Regions from separate parts of the Nonomuraea sp. NPDC050540 genome, predicted to be linked through region 1. Evidence: riboswitches for the same ligand, from Rfam matches in the RefSeq annotation. Region 1 holds a riboswitch; the other holds the start of a gene.

What was found. Region 1 has a riboswitch for glycine ahead of gcvP (aminomethyl-transferring glycine dehydrogenase). Riboswitches for the same ligand answer to the same signal wherever they lie in the genome.
Region 2: it holds a riboswitch for glycine, as region 1 does, so the genes downstream of both, gcvT (glycine cleavage system aminomethyltransferase GcvT) here and gcvP (aminomethyl-transferring glycine dehydrogenase) in region 1, are expected to answer to the same signal.

The regions. Positions count from the first base shown of each region.
Region 1 covers NZ_JBITHA010000017.1:219,936-227,701, reverse strand. Annotated here, with positions in the region: gene gcvP (aminomethyl-transferring glycine dehydrogenase) at 1-2,186, opposite strand, end outside; glycine riboswitch at 2,339-2,433, opposite strand; gene ACIBI5_RS42440 (MerR family transcriptional regulator) at 2,493-3,110, opposite strand; gene ACIBI5_RS42435 (bifunctional nuclease family protein) at 3,258-3,728, opposite strand; gene ACIBI5_RS42430 (MerR family transcriptional regulator) at 3,815-4,468, opposite strand; gene ACIBI5_RS42425 (FHA domain-containing protein) at 4,465-4,977, opposite strand; gene ACIBI5_RS42420 (sugar phosphate nucleotidyltransferase) at 5,319-7,766, opposite strand, start outside.
Region 2 covers NZ_JBITHA010000013.1:75,000-82,765, forward strand. Annotated here, with positions in the region: gene gcvH (glycine cleavage system protein GcvH) at 1-334, opposite strand, end outside; gene gcvT (glycine cleavage system aminomethyltransferase GcvT) at 367-1,458, opposite strand; glycine riboswitch at 1,591-1,689, opposite strand; gene ACIBI5_RS36090 (cation:proton antiporter) at 1,717-3,150, opposite strand; gene ACIBI5_RS36095 (M28 family peptidase) at 3,475-5,145, opposite strand; gene ACIBI5_RS36100 (M4 family metallopeptidase) at 5,142-7,415, opposite strand; gene ACIBI5_RS36105 (LysR family transcriptional regulator) at 7,503-7,766, opposite strand, start outside.

The DNA of each region.
Region 1 (7,766 bases):
GGCGAGCCGGGACGCAGCGCGTGACCGGGCAGGTAGGCGGCCAGGTGCGCGCGGACCGCGACCGGGCCGACGCCGGGACCGCCGCCGCCGTGCGGGATGCAGAAGGTCTTGTGCAGGTTGAGGTGGGAGACGTCGGCGCCGAACTCGCCCGGCTTGGCCAGGCCGACGAGGGCGTTGAGGTTGGCGCCGTCGACGTAGACCTGGCCGCCGGCCTCGTGGACCTTGGCGCAGATCTCGGTGATCGTCTCCTCGTACACGCCGTGCGTGGACGGGTAGGTGACCATGATCGCGGCCAGCGTGTCGCGGTGCTTGGCGATCTTGGCGTCGAGGTCGGCGAGGTCGATGTTGCCCTCGTCGTCGCAGGCGACCACGACGACGCGCATGCCGGCCATGACGGCGCTGGCGGCGTTGGTGCCGTGGGCGGAGGACGGGATGAGGCAGACCTCGCGGCCCGTGTCGCCGCCCGCCTGGTGGTAGGCGCGGATGGCCAGCAGCCCGGCGAACTCGCCCTGGGAGCCGGCGTTGGGCTGGATGGAGACGGCGTCGTAGCCGGTCACCTCGGCCAGCCAGGACTCCAGCGTGCCGATCAGCTCCAGGTAGCCCTCGGTCTGCTCGGCCGGGGCGTAGGGGTGCACGGCCGCGAACTCGGGCCAGGTGATCGGCTCCATCTCGGTGGTCGCGTTGAGCTTCATCGTGCACGAGCCCAGCGGGATCATCGAACGGTCGAGGGCGATGTCCTTGTCCTGCAGCTTGCGCAGGTAGCGCAGCATGGCGGTCTCGGAGCGGTGGCTGTGGAAGACCGGGTGGGACAGGTAGTCGTCCTCGCGGGCGAGCGAGGCGGGCAGCGCGTCGTCACCGGCCAGGTCGCTGAGCCCGGCGGAGACGCCGAAGGCGGCGGCGACCTGCTCCAGGTGGGCGAGCTCGGTCTTCTCGTCGCAGGAGACCGAGACGTGGTCGGCGTCGACCTGCCAGAGGTTGACGCCGCGGGCGGCGGCCTCGGCGACGACCCGGGCGGCCCTGCCGGGCACGCGGGCGGTCACGGTGTCGAAGAACTCGCCGTGCACGACCTCCACGCGGCCCGCGCGCAGCACCTCGGCGAGCGTCACGGCGTGCGCGTGGGTACGGCGGGCGATCCGCCGCAGGCCCTCGGGCCCGTGGTAGACCGCGTACATGCCGGCGATGACGGCCAGCAGCACCTGGGCGGTGCAGATGTTGGAGGTGGCCTTCTCACGGCGGATGTGCTGCTCGCGGGTCTGCAGGGCCAGGCGGTAGGCGGGCGCGCCGTCGGCGTCCACGGAGACTCCGACCAGGCGGCCGGGCATCTGCCGCTGCAACCCCTCGCGCACGGACATGTACGCGGCGTGCGGCCCGCCGAACCCGAAGGGCACGCCGAAGCGCTGGGAGGAGCCGATCGCGATGTCGGCGCCGAGCGCGCCGGGCGCGGCGATGAGCGTGAGGGCGAGCAGGTCGGCGGCGGCGACCACGAGGGCGCCGGCGCCGTGCGCGCGCTCGGCCAGCGCGCGGAAGTCGCGCACACGGCCGGAGGCGCCCGGGTACTGCACCAGCACGCCGAAACACTCGGGCAGCTCGCCGTCGAGGTCGGAGGAGACGAGCTCGATGCCCAGCGGCTCGGCGCGGGTGGCCAGCACGGCCTTGGTCTGCGGGAGGGCGTCGGCGTCGACGACGAAGACGTGGCTCTTGGACTTGCCGGCCCGGCGGGCCAGGGTCATCGCCTCGGCGGCGGCCGTGCCCTCGTCCAGGAGGGAGGCGCCGGCCACGTCGAGGCCGGTGAGGTCGGAGACGACCGTCTGGAAGTTGAGCAGCGCCTCGAGGCGGCCCTGCGAGATCTCGGGCTGGTAGGGCGTGTACGCGGTGTACCAGCCGGGGTTCTCCAGCAGGTTGCGGCGGATCACCGCGGGCGTGATCGTGTCGTGGTAGCCCAGGCCGATCATCGAGGTGAGCACGCGGTTGCGGCCGGCCAGCTCGCGCAGCTCGGCGATGACCTCGCTCTCGCCGGCCGCCGGGGGCAGCTTCAGCTGGTCCTTGGCCCTGATGGCCTCGGGTACCGCCACCGCCACCAGGTCGGAGACCGACTCGAAGCCGACGGCCTCCAGCATCCGCTGCTGCTCGTCGGCCGAGGGCCCGATGTGGCGGGTGGAGAACGGAGGTGCTGTCAGGTCGGTCATGAGGGTGCCCTCCCGAGGCGATGGAGACCGGCGCCGGGGCGCGGTGGCCGGGTCTCCCCCTCTGTCATGGGACCTGAGAGCTTCACCCCGCGGGCGGGGCTTGCACCGTCGGTGAGGCGCGCCTGGCTGGCGTGCCTGCTTTCCAGAGTTGCCTCACCCGAGCGGTACCGGTTGCCTGAGAGATTCCGGGGAGGGTTGCTCCTTCGGCGCCCCGACTCAGGGTCGGGGACTCTCCCGCACGGGGTCGTCAGCCTTCGGGTCCTAGATTACTACGCCGGGCCGCGTCAGGCGTTCCGGCACGCTCGGCTATCCGATCTTGCGCGCGCGCCGCCGCTGCGCCAGCTCGTCCGCGGGGTGGTCGGCCGGGTCGTCACCGGCCGCGGCTCGTTCCCCCGGCAGCTCCGCGAGCGACCCCTCGACTTCCCGCCAGACTTTGCCCAGCGCGATCCCGAACACGCCCTGACCGCCCTGCAACAGGTCGATGACCTCGTCGGCCGAGGTGCACTCGTAGACGCTGACGCCGTCGCTCATGAGCGTGATCTGCGCGAGGTCGGCCACGCCTCGATCACGCAGATGCTGGACGGCGGTGCGGATCTGCTGGAGCGAGACTCCGGTGTCCAGCAGCCGCTTGACGACCTTGAGCACCAGGATGTCGCGGAAGCTGTACAGGCGCTGCGAGCCGGAGCCCTGGGCGGCCCTTATCGTGGGCTCGACCAGGCCGGTTCTGGCCCAGTAGTCCAGCTGCCTGTAGGTGATGCCGGCCGCCGAGCAGGCCGTCGGGCCCCGGTAGCCGATGTCACCCGGAAGTGTCGCGGGGGCGTCGTCGAAGAGCAGGCCCTGCTCTCCGGCACGCTGCCGCGCGCTCTCGCGCCGCACCGGATCTTCCTGGCCGGCCGTCTTTCCCTCGCCGCTGCTGACCGCCACGCGGACCTCCGGCTTTCTCTCATCCCGCGGCCTGATCTGGGGGTTCGCAACGCGCGACCACGGGTTTCACTTGCACCGTAGGACCGTGACCAAGCGCAGTCAACGATCCGGCTCGGCGCGTCGTGAAGCGTAAATGCACTGAAATACCTACCCCGCCCTGCCGAAGTCCTCGGGCGTGATCGTGTCAAGGAACTCCCTGAACTTCTCCACCTCGTCCTCCTGGTCGTCAGGGATGATCACACCGGCTTCCTGCACGACCTCCTCGCTGGCGAAGATCCGGGCACCGGTGCGCAGGGCGAGCGCGATGGAGTCGGACGGCCTGGCGCTCACTTCGACGCCGTTGGAGAAGACCAGATCGGCGAAGAAGATGCCGTCACGCAGCGCGACGATGTTGACCGCGCGCAGGCCGACGCCGAGCGCGCTGAGCACGTCGCGGAACAGGTCGTGCGTGAGGGGTCGCGGCGGCGGCTCCTCGGCCTGGGCCAGCGCGATGGCGGTCGCCTCGGTCATCCCAATCCAGATCGGCAGGAACCGCTCTCCGTGTGCCTCCTTGAGCAAGACGATCGGCTGATTTGTGGGCATTTCAACGCGAACGCCCACTACCTCCATCTGCAACACGGGCTGCTCCGTATCCGACACCTGACCGCTCTTATGCAATTCAACGTAACACCCGGCGGACACCTGAGGGCGCGCCGGTGGCCTCTTCATCGGCCCAGGACACTCCGCACGCCCGCGCGCAGCAGGGCCGCGTGCAGATCGAGCAGGTGTGCGGACAGCTCCCTGCCCACCTCGTCGGCCTCCCCGATCGCGCCGGGTCTGCGGCGTTTGAGTATGGGCGCGACGGTCTGCTCCACCAGCCCCGCCTCACGCTCGGCCGCGGCCTTGACCGCCCGCAGGTGCCGGGCGTGCAGGCCGAACCTGGCCAGGGCGCCGACGCTGCGCGCCACCTGGAGCGCGTCCTCGTCGTAGCGGCGCGCGACGGGGGCCAGCAGGCCGTAGTCCTCCAGCTCGGTGAGCGTCTCCTCGCTCAGCCCCGCCGCCTCCAGGAGCTCGGCGCGGCTGAGCCGCACCTCCGGGGTCTCCTGTACGGCGTGCGGCCGCCCGAACGACTCGGCCATCTTGTCCTTGATCACGCGCAGCGGGAGATAGTGATCACGCTGCTCGCGCAGGATGAAACGCAGCTGCTCCACGTGCAGATGCGTGAACTTGCGATAGCCGGACGGGCTGCGCTCGGGCTCGATGAGCCCCTCCCCCTCCAGAAAACGGATCTTGGAGATCGTCACGTCGGGGAACTCGGCGTGCAGCAGGCCGAGCACCTCCCCGATGCTCATGTGCGAGCGGGCCGCCTGAGAGGTCATCCCGCGACGGCGGTCCGCATCAGGAAGACCAGCCGGAACTTGCCGATCTGCACCTCGTCTCCGGAGTGCAGCGGCACCTCCTCGATGCGCTCGCGGTTGACGTAGGTGCCGTTGAGGCTGCCCACGTCGCGCACGGAGAACTGGCCGCCGTGGTGGCGGTAGAACTCCACGTGCCGGCGCGAGACCGTGATGTCGTCGAGGAAGATGTCGCTCTCGGGGTGGCGCCCGGTCGTGGTGAGGTCCTTGTCGAGCCGGAAGCGGCTGCCGGCGTTGGGACCTCTGGTGACCGTGAGCAGCGCGGTGCCCGGAGGCAGCTGCTCCACCAGGGCCCGCTCGGCGAGCATGAACTCACCGGTCTCCGCCTCGTACGCCTCGATTCCCGCGACCGAGATGGTCGAAGTGGTGTCCCCGGCGACCTCGGGTCTGGTCAGCGGTGACCCACAGCGGGAGCAGAAACGGGCATCCTCGGGGTTGGCGTGCCCGCACTGCGTGCAGTAGACGCTCGGCATCGATCGGCTCGGCCTCCTACCGCGAAGTCGCGGCAACGGTGCTCGGGGCGCGCCTCGCTTCGCTCTTCAAGTTTGCGAATGCCGCAACTTACGCTGATCAGCGACGAAGGTCAAGACGGACGCCTGACGACAGGTTTGGACGGTGACAAAGTTACCGCCGAGTCTGCCTCAAGGTCCATGCCGCCGCGCTGCCTTTCTGTCACGTTCCTGTTGCCTGCCGGGCGATCCGGCAGGTCATCCTCCCAGATGCCCGTCCAATGATCCACTCGAAGATCCGGCGTGTCACCCCCGGGAATCCCGTTCGATGATCCGGTACGCCACGTTCTGGTGGCCTGGCCGGCTCACGTTCCCGAGGCCTGTTCCACGATGCGGGCCCAGCGTTCCAGGAGCGCCTGTGCCGAGTCGGCGTCGGCGGCCTCGGCCCAGACGTCCGTGACGGGCTCGGTGGCGGCCGGGAGGATGAGCGCCCAGCTGCCGTCGCCGGCGGCCAGCCGTACACCGTCGGTGGTGTCGACGCGGAAGCCCTCGCCCGCCGCTTCCGCGGCCTCGATGACCGAGCGCATCACCGCGCCCTTGGCCGCCCACGGGGTGGGGACGCTGCGCTTGAGCAGGCTCGCCTCGGGGATGCGGGCGTCGATCTGGCTGAGCGACAGGCGCGTGCGGGCGACCAGGCCGAGCAGGCGCATGAAGGCGGCCAGGCCGTCCACGGCGGGGCTGAACTCCGGCACGATGAAGCCGCCTCGGCCGTCCCCGGCGAAGACCAGGTCGTCGGCCGCGGCGGCGGAGGTGAGCGCGTCGGTGCCGGTGGAGGTCCACTCGACCTGCACGCCGTGGAAGCGGCAGACCTGCTCGGCGACGCGGGTGGTGGTGACGGGCAGGGCGACGCGCCCGCGGCGGCGCTCGGCGGCGACGAGGTCGAGCACGACGAGCAGGGCGCGTTCCTCGCCGATGAGCTGGCCCATCTCGTCGACCAGGGCGATGCGCTCGCCCATGGGGTCGAAGCGCACGCCGAAGGCGGCCCGCGAGGAGCTGACCAGCTCCGCCAGGCGCTGCAGGTCGCGGCGGCGCTCGGCGAGGGTCTCGGTGGGCGAGGCCTCGTCCAGGCGGGCGTTGACGGTCAGCACCTCGACGCCGACACGGCCGAGCAGCGTCGGCAGGACCAGTGTCGCGGTGCCGCCGGCGCAGTCGACGACGACCTTCATGTCGCGTACGCCGGTCATGTCCACGCAGGCCAGCAGCTCGTGGGCGTAGTCCTCGACGGCCCTGGCCGGGTAGCGCAGCTCGGCGATCTCGCCGGGGAACGCGCGGCGGAACTCCTGGCGGGAGTAGACGCGCTCCAGCTTGCGCTGGGCGGCGGGCGGCAGGTCGGAGCCGCGCTGGTCCATGAAGACGATGTCGACGCTCTGGGGGTCGCCCGCGGTGGTACGCAGGGCGATGCCGCCGGCGGCCGCCTCGCGGGAGGTGTGGAAGCGCGCCACGGGCAGCGGGGCGGCCTCGAGGTCCAGGACGTTGATGGCGCTGGCGGTCAGGGCGCCGATGACGGCCCGCTTGAGCGCTCTGGCCGCCAGTGAGGAGTCCCGGGCGGTGACGACCCGCTCGCCCTTCTTGAGCGTCGTGGCGTAGGCGCTGGCCAGCCGTACGCACAGCTCGGGGGTGATCTCGACGTTGACCAGGCCGCTGACGCCGCGGGGGCCGAACAGGCTGCGCTGGCCGCGCGACTCCCAGATGACGCTGGTGTTGACGACGGCGCCCGCCTCGATGGTCTTGAAGGGGTAGACGCGTACGCCGCTGGAGACGTAGGCCTCGGCCTCGATGACGCAGTCGTCGCCGATGACGGCGTTCTCCTCGACGCGGGCGCCGGTCATGAGGTCGGTGCCCTTGCCGATCACGCAGCCGCGCAGGTGGGCGCCGGGGCCGAGGTAGACGTTGTCGTGCAGGACGGCGCGGTGCAGGAAGGCGCCCTCGCGGACCAGCGCGTTGTTGCCGACGACGGTGAACTCGCGCAGTTCGGCGCCGGCCTCGATCTTGGCGTACTCGCCGATGAGCAGGGGGCCCTTCAGGACCGCGTCGGGGTCCACGGTGGCCGATTCGGCGACCCAGACGCCAGGGGAGCGTTCGAAGCCGCCGATGTCGAGCTGGACGCGTCCCGACAGGGCGTCGGCCTGGGCCTTGAGGTAGCTCTCGTGGGTGCCGACGTCCTCCCAGTAGCCCTCGGCGACGTAGCCGAAGAGCGGGGCGCCGCGCTTGAGCAGGCGGGGGAAGACGTCGGCCGACCAGTCGACCACCTCGCCGTCGGCGACCTCGTCGAGGACCTCGGGCTCCATGACGTAGACGCCGGTGTTGACGGTGTCGGAGAAGACCTGGCCCCACGTGGGTTTTTCGAGAAAGCGCTGGATGCGGCCGTGCTCATCGACGATGATGATCCCGAACTCGAGCGGGTTGGGCACGCGTTTCAAGCCGATGGTGACAAGCGCCGCATTCTCACGATGGAAACGGATCATGTCCGATAAATCGATATCCGTTAGGGCGTCGCCGGAGATGACCAGAAAGCGGTCGTCCCTGAGCTTGTCCGCGGCGTTCTTGACGCTGCCGGCGGTGCCGAGCGGGAGGTCCTCGGTGGCGTAGTTGAGGCTCATGCCGAGCTCGTCGCCGTCGCCGAAGTAGTTGCGCACGAGCGCGGCGAGAAACTGCACGGTCACGACGGTCTCGGTGAGGCCGTGCCGTTTGAGCAGCCGGAGCACGTGCTCCATGATCGGGCGGTTGACCACCGGCAGGAGAGGTTTGGGCTG
Region 2 (7,766 bases), on a different contig from region 1:
GGTCGCCTTCGAGACGCACCCGGAACATCCAGCCGTCGCCGTAAGGGTCGTTGTTGACCAGCGACGGGTCGTCCACGACGGCCTGGTTCACCTCGGTGACCTCGCCGCCGACCGGAGCGTAGATCTCGCTCACCGACTTGGTCGACTCGACCTCGCCGATGGAGTCGCCGGCCTCGACGTTCGAGCCCGCCTCGGGAAGCTGCACGAAGACGACGTCACCCAGGGCCTCGGCCGCGAAGGCCGTGATGCCGACGGTCACGGTCCGGCCGTCGTCGAGACCGGCCACCCATTCGTGCTCCTTGGTGTAGCTCAGCTCGTCAGGGATGCTGCTCACTTACGTCCTCCTGCTGGTTACTGCGCTTGTATTCACGAACGGGCGCTGCGCTTGTAGAAGGGCAATGCGACGAGGTCCATGCCCTCCTGGCTGCCCCGGATGTCCACGGCCACGCCTTCGGTGACACCAGTGTCCACGTAGGCCATCGCGATGGGCTTACCCAGGGTCTGGGAAGGGGCCCCGCTGGTGACCTCGCCGACCACGGCGCCGTCCTTGGTCACCGGGTACCCGTGGCGGGGGACCCGGCGCCCGTGCGCGACCAGTCCGACGAGGCGCCGCCGCGGCGGGTCGTCCTTGACCGCCTCCAGCGCCGCCCTGCCGACGAAGTCGCCGGGCTTGTCGAATTTCACCACTCGGCCCAGGCCCGCGTCGAACGGGGTGAGCGCGGTGGACAGCTCGTTGCCGTAGAGCGGCATGCCGGCTTCGAGGCGCAGCGTGTCGCGCGAGGACAGTCCCGCCGGAATCAGCCCGTACGGCTCGCCCGCCTTGACCAGCGCCTGCCACAACGGCACCGCGTCCTCGTTGGCGATGAACAGCTCGAAGCCGTCCTCGCCGGTGTAGCCGGTGCGGGCGATGAGCGCCTGGGCGCCGGCGACGACGCCGGGCAGGCCGGCGTAGTACTTGAGTCCCGGCAGGTCGGCGTCGGTGAGCGAGGAGAGGATCTCCTGGGCGCGCGGACCCTGCACGGCGACGAGCGCCCACTGCTCGGACTGGTCGTCCACGACGGCGTCGAACTCGGCGGCGCGCGCGGTCAGCTCGCGGGCCACGAGGAGGTAGTTGGAGGCGTTGGCCACGACCATGAACTGTTCGTCGGCGAGCCGGTAGACGATCAGGTCGTCCAGGACCCCGCCGTCCTCCCCGACGATCATCGTGTAGCGGGCCCGTCCGGGCGCCAGCGCCGAGAGGTGGCCGACGAGCGCGTAGTCGAGTGCCTCGCCCGCCTGGGGACCGGTCAGGAAGATCTCGCCCATGTGCGAGAGGTCGAACAGTCCGGCGGCGGTGCGCACGGCGTTGTGCTCGGCGGACTCGCTGCCGTAGCGCAGCGGCATCAGCCAGCCGGCGAAGTCGGTCAGCGTCGCGCCGAGACTCTCGTGAACGTCTCGCAGCGGTGTCGGTCGGGACATTGGTCTTCGCACCTCAGGGCAGGGTCGGATGCCAGCATCCTCCCCCTCTGTCATCGATGCCTGAGAGCTTCGCCCGGGTTTTGCCGGACTTTCACCTTCGGCGAGGCCCGGAGGCCTGCTTTCCAGAGGCACCTCGCCCGAGCGGTCCTTTGCCTTGAGAGGTTCGCGGGGAGGGCTTGCTCCTTCAGGGGCTCTGACCGGATTGTCAGAACGCTCTCCCGCACGGGTTCACCGGTGTCTCCAACCAGCCTAGTGCCGTCACGGGGGTGTTGTCGCGTGTGGATCGCGCCAATCGATCTCTTCCGTGAGCTTGTGCAGGGTTGTGGCGCCGATGCGGCCTTCGGTGTACATCTGGCCGAGCGTCTCGCGCTGCGCCCTGGCGAGCTCGTCGCGCAGCTCGTGGGGGGCGCCGGCGTTCGCCTCGACCGCGAGCAACTGCCGCTGCGCCCACAGCGTGCCGGTGTCGAGACGGTGGGAGATCTGGTCGAGCCTGCGCATCGCCGCCGCGGCCGCCGCCTGCCGCGCCCGCGCCTCCTCCTCGGGCGCCGCGACACCCCCACTCTCCGGTACGGCGGCGCGGCACGTGAGCAGGGCGAACCCGCTGACCAGCACCACCGAGGCGGCGGCGAAGATCAACGCGTCCTGGGCGGGCAGCGCGGGCATGGCCAGCGCGATGGCCAGCGTCGAGGCCCCGCGGGTGCCGCCCAGCGTGAGGGCCCGGACGCTGCGCCGGTCGACGGCCAGCGCGAACGCCAGCCGTACCAGCGAAGTCGCGCCCAGCAGTGCCGCGGTGACCAGCAGGACCGTCGTGATCGGCAGCCCGGAGTGTGAGCCGCCCAGATCGCGCAGTTGGAGGCCGAGCAGGACCGCGAGCGTCCCGCCGAGCAGGAACGTCAGCACCTGCCAGGTGATCCGCTCGGTGGCCCGCGCGGGGGTGTGGAAGAGGCGGCCGCGCGCCCCGACGTAGAAGCCGGCGGCGGTGACGGCGAGCGGGCCGGACAGCCCGAGCTTGCTCGCGCTGATCTCGGCGACGAACGGCGTGGCCAGCGAGAGCACGATCAGCGTCCCCGAGTCGGCCAGCCGGCGGCGCAACTGCACGACGACCCAGCCGAGCGCGAGGCCCGCGAGCGCGCCGCCGGCGATCGCCGCGGCCAGTTGCAGCGCGGCCACGGAGACGGTCTCGGGGCGTTTGAGCTGCTCAAGCCCGATGGCGAGCAGCACGACCGCGACGCCCTCGTTGATCAGGCTCTCGCCTCGCAGCACGGTGAGCACGCGCTCCGGCGCGCCGAGCCGGTCGAGGACGAGTGCCTGGGTGGGCGCGAAGGCGGCGCCGACGGTCAGCGCGGCGCCCCACGGCAGGCCGGGGAGCAGAAGATGGGCCACGAGGGTGACGGCGCCGGCGGTGGCGAGGGTGAGCCCGACGCCGAGGAGCATGATCGGCCGCCAGGCGTCACGTGACTCGCGGGGCGCGCTGCGCGTGGTGGCGTGGTGGTAGAGCAGGGGCGGGATGAGGACGGTCAGCACGACGTACGGGTCCATCGACACGACCGGCACCCAGGGCAGGATTCCCACGAGCATGCCGAGCAGGACCAGGAACGGCAGGGGTGGCAGCCTCCACCTCGTGCTGAGAAATCGGGCCAGCACGATCGAGACGGCGACGAGCGCGGCGATGATCACCAGGTCGCTGGACAAAAGCTCGGGCTCCCTCCTGAGGGGGATCGGATCCGGACAACGGTGGCGAGCCTATGGGGGATATGTCCGGATCGGGCCGAGCTTGGTGTGCGAGGTGATCAGTGTTTGCCGAGAGGTTCAGGGGCCCTGCGTGTTGCTTGCCCCGTGTTTAACGGGATATTTCGGGACTTTGCGGGGCGTGTGATGCAACGCATAGCGCGGCCGGCCGTCCCCCCGGATGAACGGCCGGCCACGGGGTGTGGCCGGGAACCTGGCACACCCCAGCGGTTCCCGGCCACGTCTGTACGACCGGCGCCTGGCGGGACGCCGGCCGTACATGCTCCTCTAGAGGCGCTGCCAGAGCGCGGGTGTGCCGGGCGGCTCCCAGCCGGGCAGGCTCGTGTGGCTCTGCAGGCACCGGTAGTTGGTGCCCTGGTAGCTCACGGTCGTGCCGGCCGTGTAGGAGGTGTACGGCGCCCATTCGTTGCCGGTGCTGCCCACGGTCAGGGTGAACGTGGCCGAGCGGTCCGTGCTGGTGCCGTCGCCGTTGAGCGTGATCGGATAGGTGCCGGCGGCGACCGAGGACGTCGTCGCGATCGACACCGCGGAGGTCTGGCCAGCCGAGATGGTGGCCGGGCTGAAGCTCACCGTCACGCCCTGGGGCGCTCCGGAGGCCGTCAGCGCGATCTGCTGGGCCTGGCCGGAGGTGACCTGGGTGTTGACGGTGGCGCTCGCGCTGCCGCCGGGCTGGACAGAGGCGGACGCCGGGCTGACCGAGAACGAGTAGTCGTTCTGGACCTGCCCGATCGTCAGGTTGAAGGCGGTCGAACGGTCGCTGTCGGCGCCGTCACCGTTGAGGGCGATCTGGTAGCTACCGTTCGCCGCCGCCGCTGACGCCGCGACCGTGACCGTCGAGGACTGGCCCGCCGAGATCGTCTGCGGGTTGAAGGAGACGGTCACCCCGGCCGGGACGCCGCCGGCGGAGAGGCTGACCAACTGCGTCTGGCCGGAGGTGACCGTCGTGGTGAGCGTCGTCGTCGCCGACTGGCCGGGCTGGAGGGTTGCCGAGGCCGGGCTCACCGCCATGGAGTAGTCGTTTTGCTGTGACTGGCCGACGGCCAGGGTCCACAGCGCGTGTGCGGCCGCGTCGGCGTTACGGTCGAGCGCGGTCGTGTTGATGTTGGACGGATAGGTGTCGCAGGCCGAGTGGTAGCAGCGGTCGAACGACTGGTTGGCCTGACCGCCCCACTTGGCGGCCTGGGCGGCCGTCTTGCGTTCGCTCGCCCCGGTGAAGACGCCGCCGACGCGTACGCCGGCGTTCTTGAACGAGGCGTGGTCGCTGCGTCCGTCGCCGATGCGCTCCGGCTCGGTCTGCACGCCGATCGAGGTGTAGTAGTCGTTGAACAGCCGCTGCAGGGCCACGTCGTCGTCATAGACGAAGTAGCCGGGGTTGGGCGAGCCGGTCATGTCGAAGTTGAGGTACGCCTCGACGCCCGCCGCACCCCCGTTCTGCACGTAGTACCGGGAGCCGATCAGTCCCTGCTCCTCGGCACCCCACCAGCCGAACCGGACGTGCTTGGTCACCGTCGGCCGCTGGCTGGCCAGGGTCAGGGCGATCTCCAGCAGGGCCGAGGAGCCCGAGCCGTTGTCGTTGATCCCCGGACCGGCGGCGACGCTGTCCAGGTGGGCGCCGAGCATGATGGTCTGGTTGGTCGGGCCGCCCGGCCAGTCGGCGATGAGGTTGCTGCCGCCGCTGAAGGTCTGGATCCGGGTGGTGTATCCGGCCGCGTCCAGCTTGCCCTTGATGTAGTTGACCGAGGCGTTGTACCCGGGCCGTCCCGAGGCCCGGTTACCGCCGTTGGCCGAGGCGATCGACTGGAGCTGGCTGAGGTGGGCTGTCACGTTCGCGACCGGGATGTTGGGCGGCGCGACAGCCTGAGCGCTCGTGGCGCCGGCGAGGGGGGCCAGGGCGGCCACCACGACGGTGACCAGCCCTGACACTAGGAGTTTCTTCACAGCGGCTGCCAGAGTGCGAGCACGTTCGGCGGCTCCCAGCCGGGCAGGCTGGTGTGGCTCTGCCGGCAGCGGTAGCTGGCGCCCTGGTAGGTGACGACCTGGCCGATCGTGTAGGAGGTGTACGGCGCCCATTCGGTGCCGGTGCTCCCCACGGTCAGCGTGTAGGTGGCCGTCTTGCTGCCACTGGTGCCGGTGCCGGTGAGCGTGATCGGGTAGGACCCTGCCGCGACACCGGAGGTCGTGGCGACGGTCACCTGCGAGCTCTGGCCGGCGGTGACGGTGGCCGGGCTGAAGGTCACCGTCACGCCCGAGGGCTGACCGGAGGCCGACAGCGCGACCTGCTGAGCGGAGCCGCTGGTCACCGTGGTGTTGATGGTGGTCTGGGCGGAGCCGCCCGGCTGAGTCGAGCCGGACGCCGGGCTGACCGCGAACGAGAAGTCGTCCTGGACCTGCCCGATCGTGAGGTTGTAGGTGGCGTTCTTGTCGACGGCCGTGCCGTCAGCGGTCACCTGTACGGCGTGGCCGCCCACGGGGCTGCCCGCCGAGGTCGACAGGGTCAGCGTCGAGGTCTGGCCGGCGGTGATCGTGGCCGGGTTGAACTGGGCCGTCACACCACTGGGCAGCGTGCCGACGCGCAGCGTGATCTGCTGGGCGTTGCCGCTGGTCACCGTGGTCCTGACCGTGGTGGTCACGCTGTCGCCCGGGTCGGTCTGGCCGGCGGCCGGGTCGAGCGCGAGTGAGAAGTCGTCGGTCGGGGCGGTGCAGGTCGGCTCGCCGGACTGGGCGCCCAGGCGGATGCCGTCGAAGGCGGCCTTGACCACGTTGAACTCGGCGCAGCTACCGGGCCACAGCTCCTTGGCGGACTGCAGCGCGGCCACGCGGACCTTGGTGTGCGTCCACGGGGACGTCTTCCTGTTCAGCGTGTTCATGAAGACCTGGGCGGCCTTGCGGACGCCGATGCCGACGATCGCCGGGCCGTTGTCGCAGCGGGTGCTGGCGGGCTTGCCCTGCGGGTTGGTGCCTTCGGCCATCAGGTAGAACCAGTGGTTCTGCGGGCCCGCACCGGCGTGCACCTCGGGGAAGGACCCCGGGGTGTAGCAGTTCGGGTGGCCGAGAGCCGACGGGTTGTACATGTTGCGGATCGGGCCGCCGCCGAGCGCGGGCTCCTCACCGACCAGGTAGTCCGGCGGGTCGTTCGGGTTGTTGGCGTAGTGCTCGGTGACGGCGCCGAAGATGTCACCGGTGGACTCGTTCAGGCCGCCGGCCTCGTTGCCGGAACCCGCGCCGCCGGGCGTGGTCTGGAAGATGGCGTGGCCGTACTCGTGGCCGACGACGTCCATCGAGACCAGGTTCTTGCGGGCGCTGGCGCCGTTGTGGCCGAAGTTGGTGTACGAGCCGTTCCAGAAGGCGTTGGCCTGGGCCAGGCCGACGCGCGCCGGGAAGCCGCCGCCGGAGCCGTTGATGCCGTTGCGGCCGACCCACTCCCGGAGCATGTCCCATTCCTTCTGGACTCCGTAGAGGACGTCGACGCAGGCGGTCGGCAGGTCGGTGGCGCCGCCGTTGCCCCAGGGGCTGGAACCGGTGAAGGCGGAGCCGTTCTGGCCGCCGCACTGGATGCCGCGGCGGTTGGGGTCGACCATCGAGGTGGCCTGCGTGTCGATGGTGACGGTCCCGACGTAGTGGGACCGGCCTTCGGCGGCCTTGACCAGCTCGACCTCGTCGATGACCGCGCCGGTCAGCGCGTCGACGTAGACGGTCCGGTTGTTGGACGGGCCGGTGACGGTGGTCGCGTACGCCAGCCGCGGGGTCTTGCTCGCGGCGTGGACGACCAGCGACGGCGCGCTGACGCTGTCCACCTTCTTGATCCGTGCCTGCGACGTGGCGGCGGCGGTGGCCGCGCTCACCTTGGCCGTGGTGCCGACGTTGATGACGGCTTGCTGGCCGGTGGTGACGTCGCTGACCGACTGGCCGGAGGCGTCCGTGGTGACGACGACCTCGCCGCCGTAGACGGGCAGGCCCTTGTAGGTGCGCGAGTAGGTCAGGAACTGCAGACCGTTCGCGCCGGGGGTGTTGGCCTGGAGGTGGTATGCGTCGTCCTGCGCGGTACGCAGGGAGGGGGCATAAGCAGCAAGCGCGCCCTGCGCCGAGGTGACGGCGCTCTTGGCCTCACTTGGAGTTGGGGGATCTTGTCCGGCCTGCGCCGCCTGGGGTACCAGGGCCAGCGCCAGCGCGACTAACGCGGCGGCCGACAGTTTGAGCTTGGGGTTCACTCTCGTGGCTCCTTGGGGGGTGTGAATCTGGCTGGAGTCAACCCCAAGCTGACATCGGGGGCTCACGGACCGTAACCCCACAATTTGTCATAACGTCACACTATGGGCGCCATGTCGCCGCAGCCACGCGTTGTATGTGGGGTTGCGCATGGCCTCCGACCAATAGGTCTTGGTGACCGCCTGGACGAGGTCCTTGGCGTGCGGAGCCAGCGCTCCGTGCTCGGTCCAGCCGATCAGGTGACGCATCTTCATCGGTGACCCGACCAGCGGCCGGATCACGATGCCGTCCCGCGCAGGGCTCGTGGCCTGGAACAATCCGACGCAGCGGCCCTCCGCGATCAGGTCCAGCGC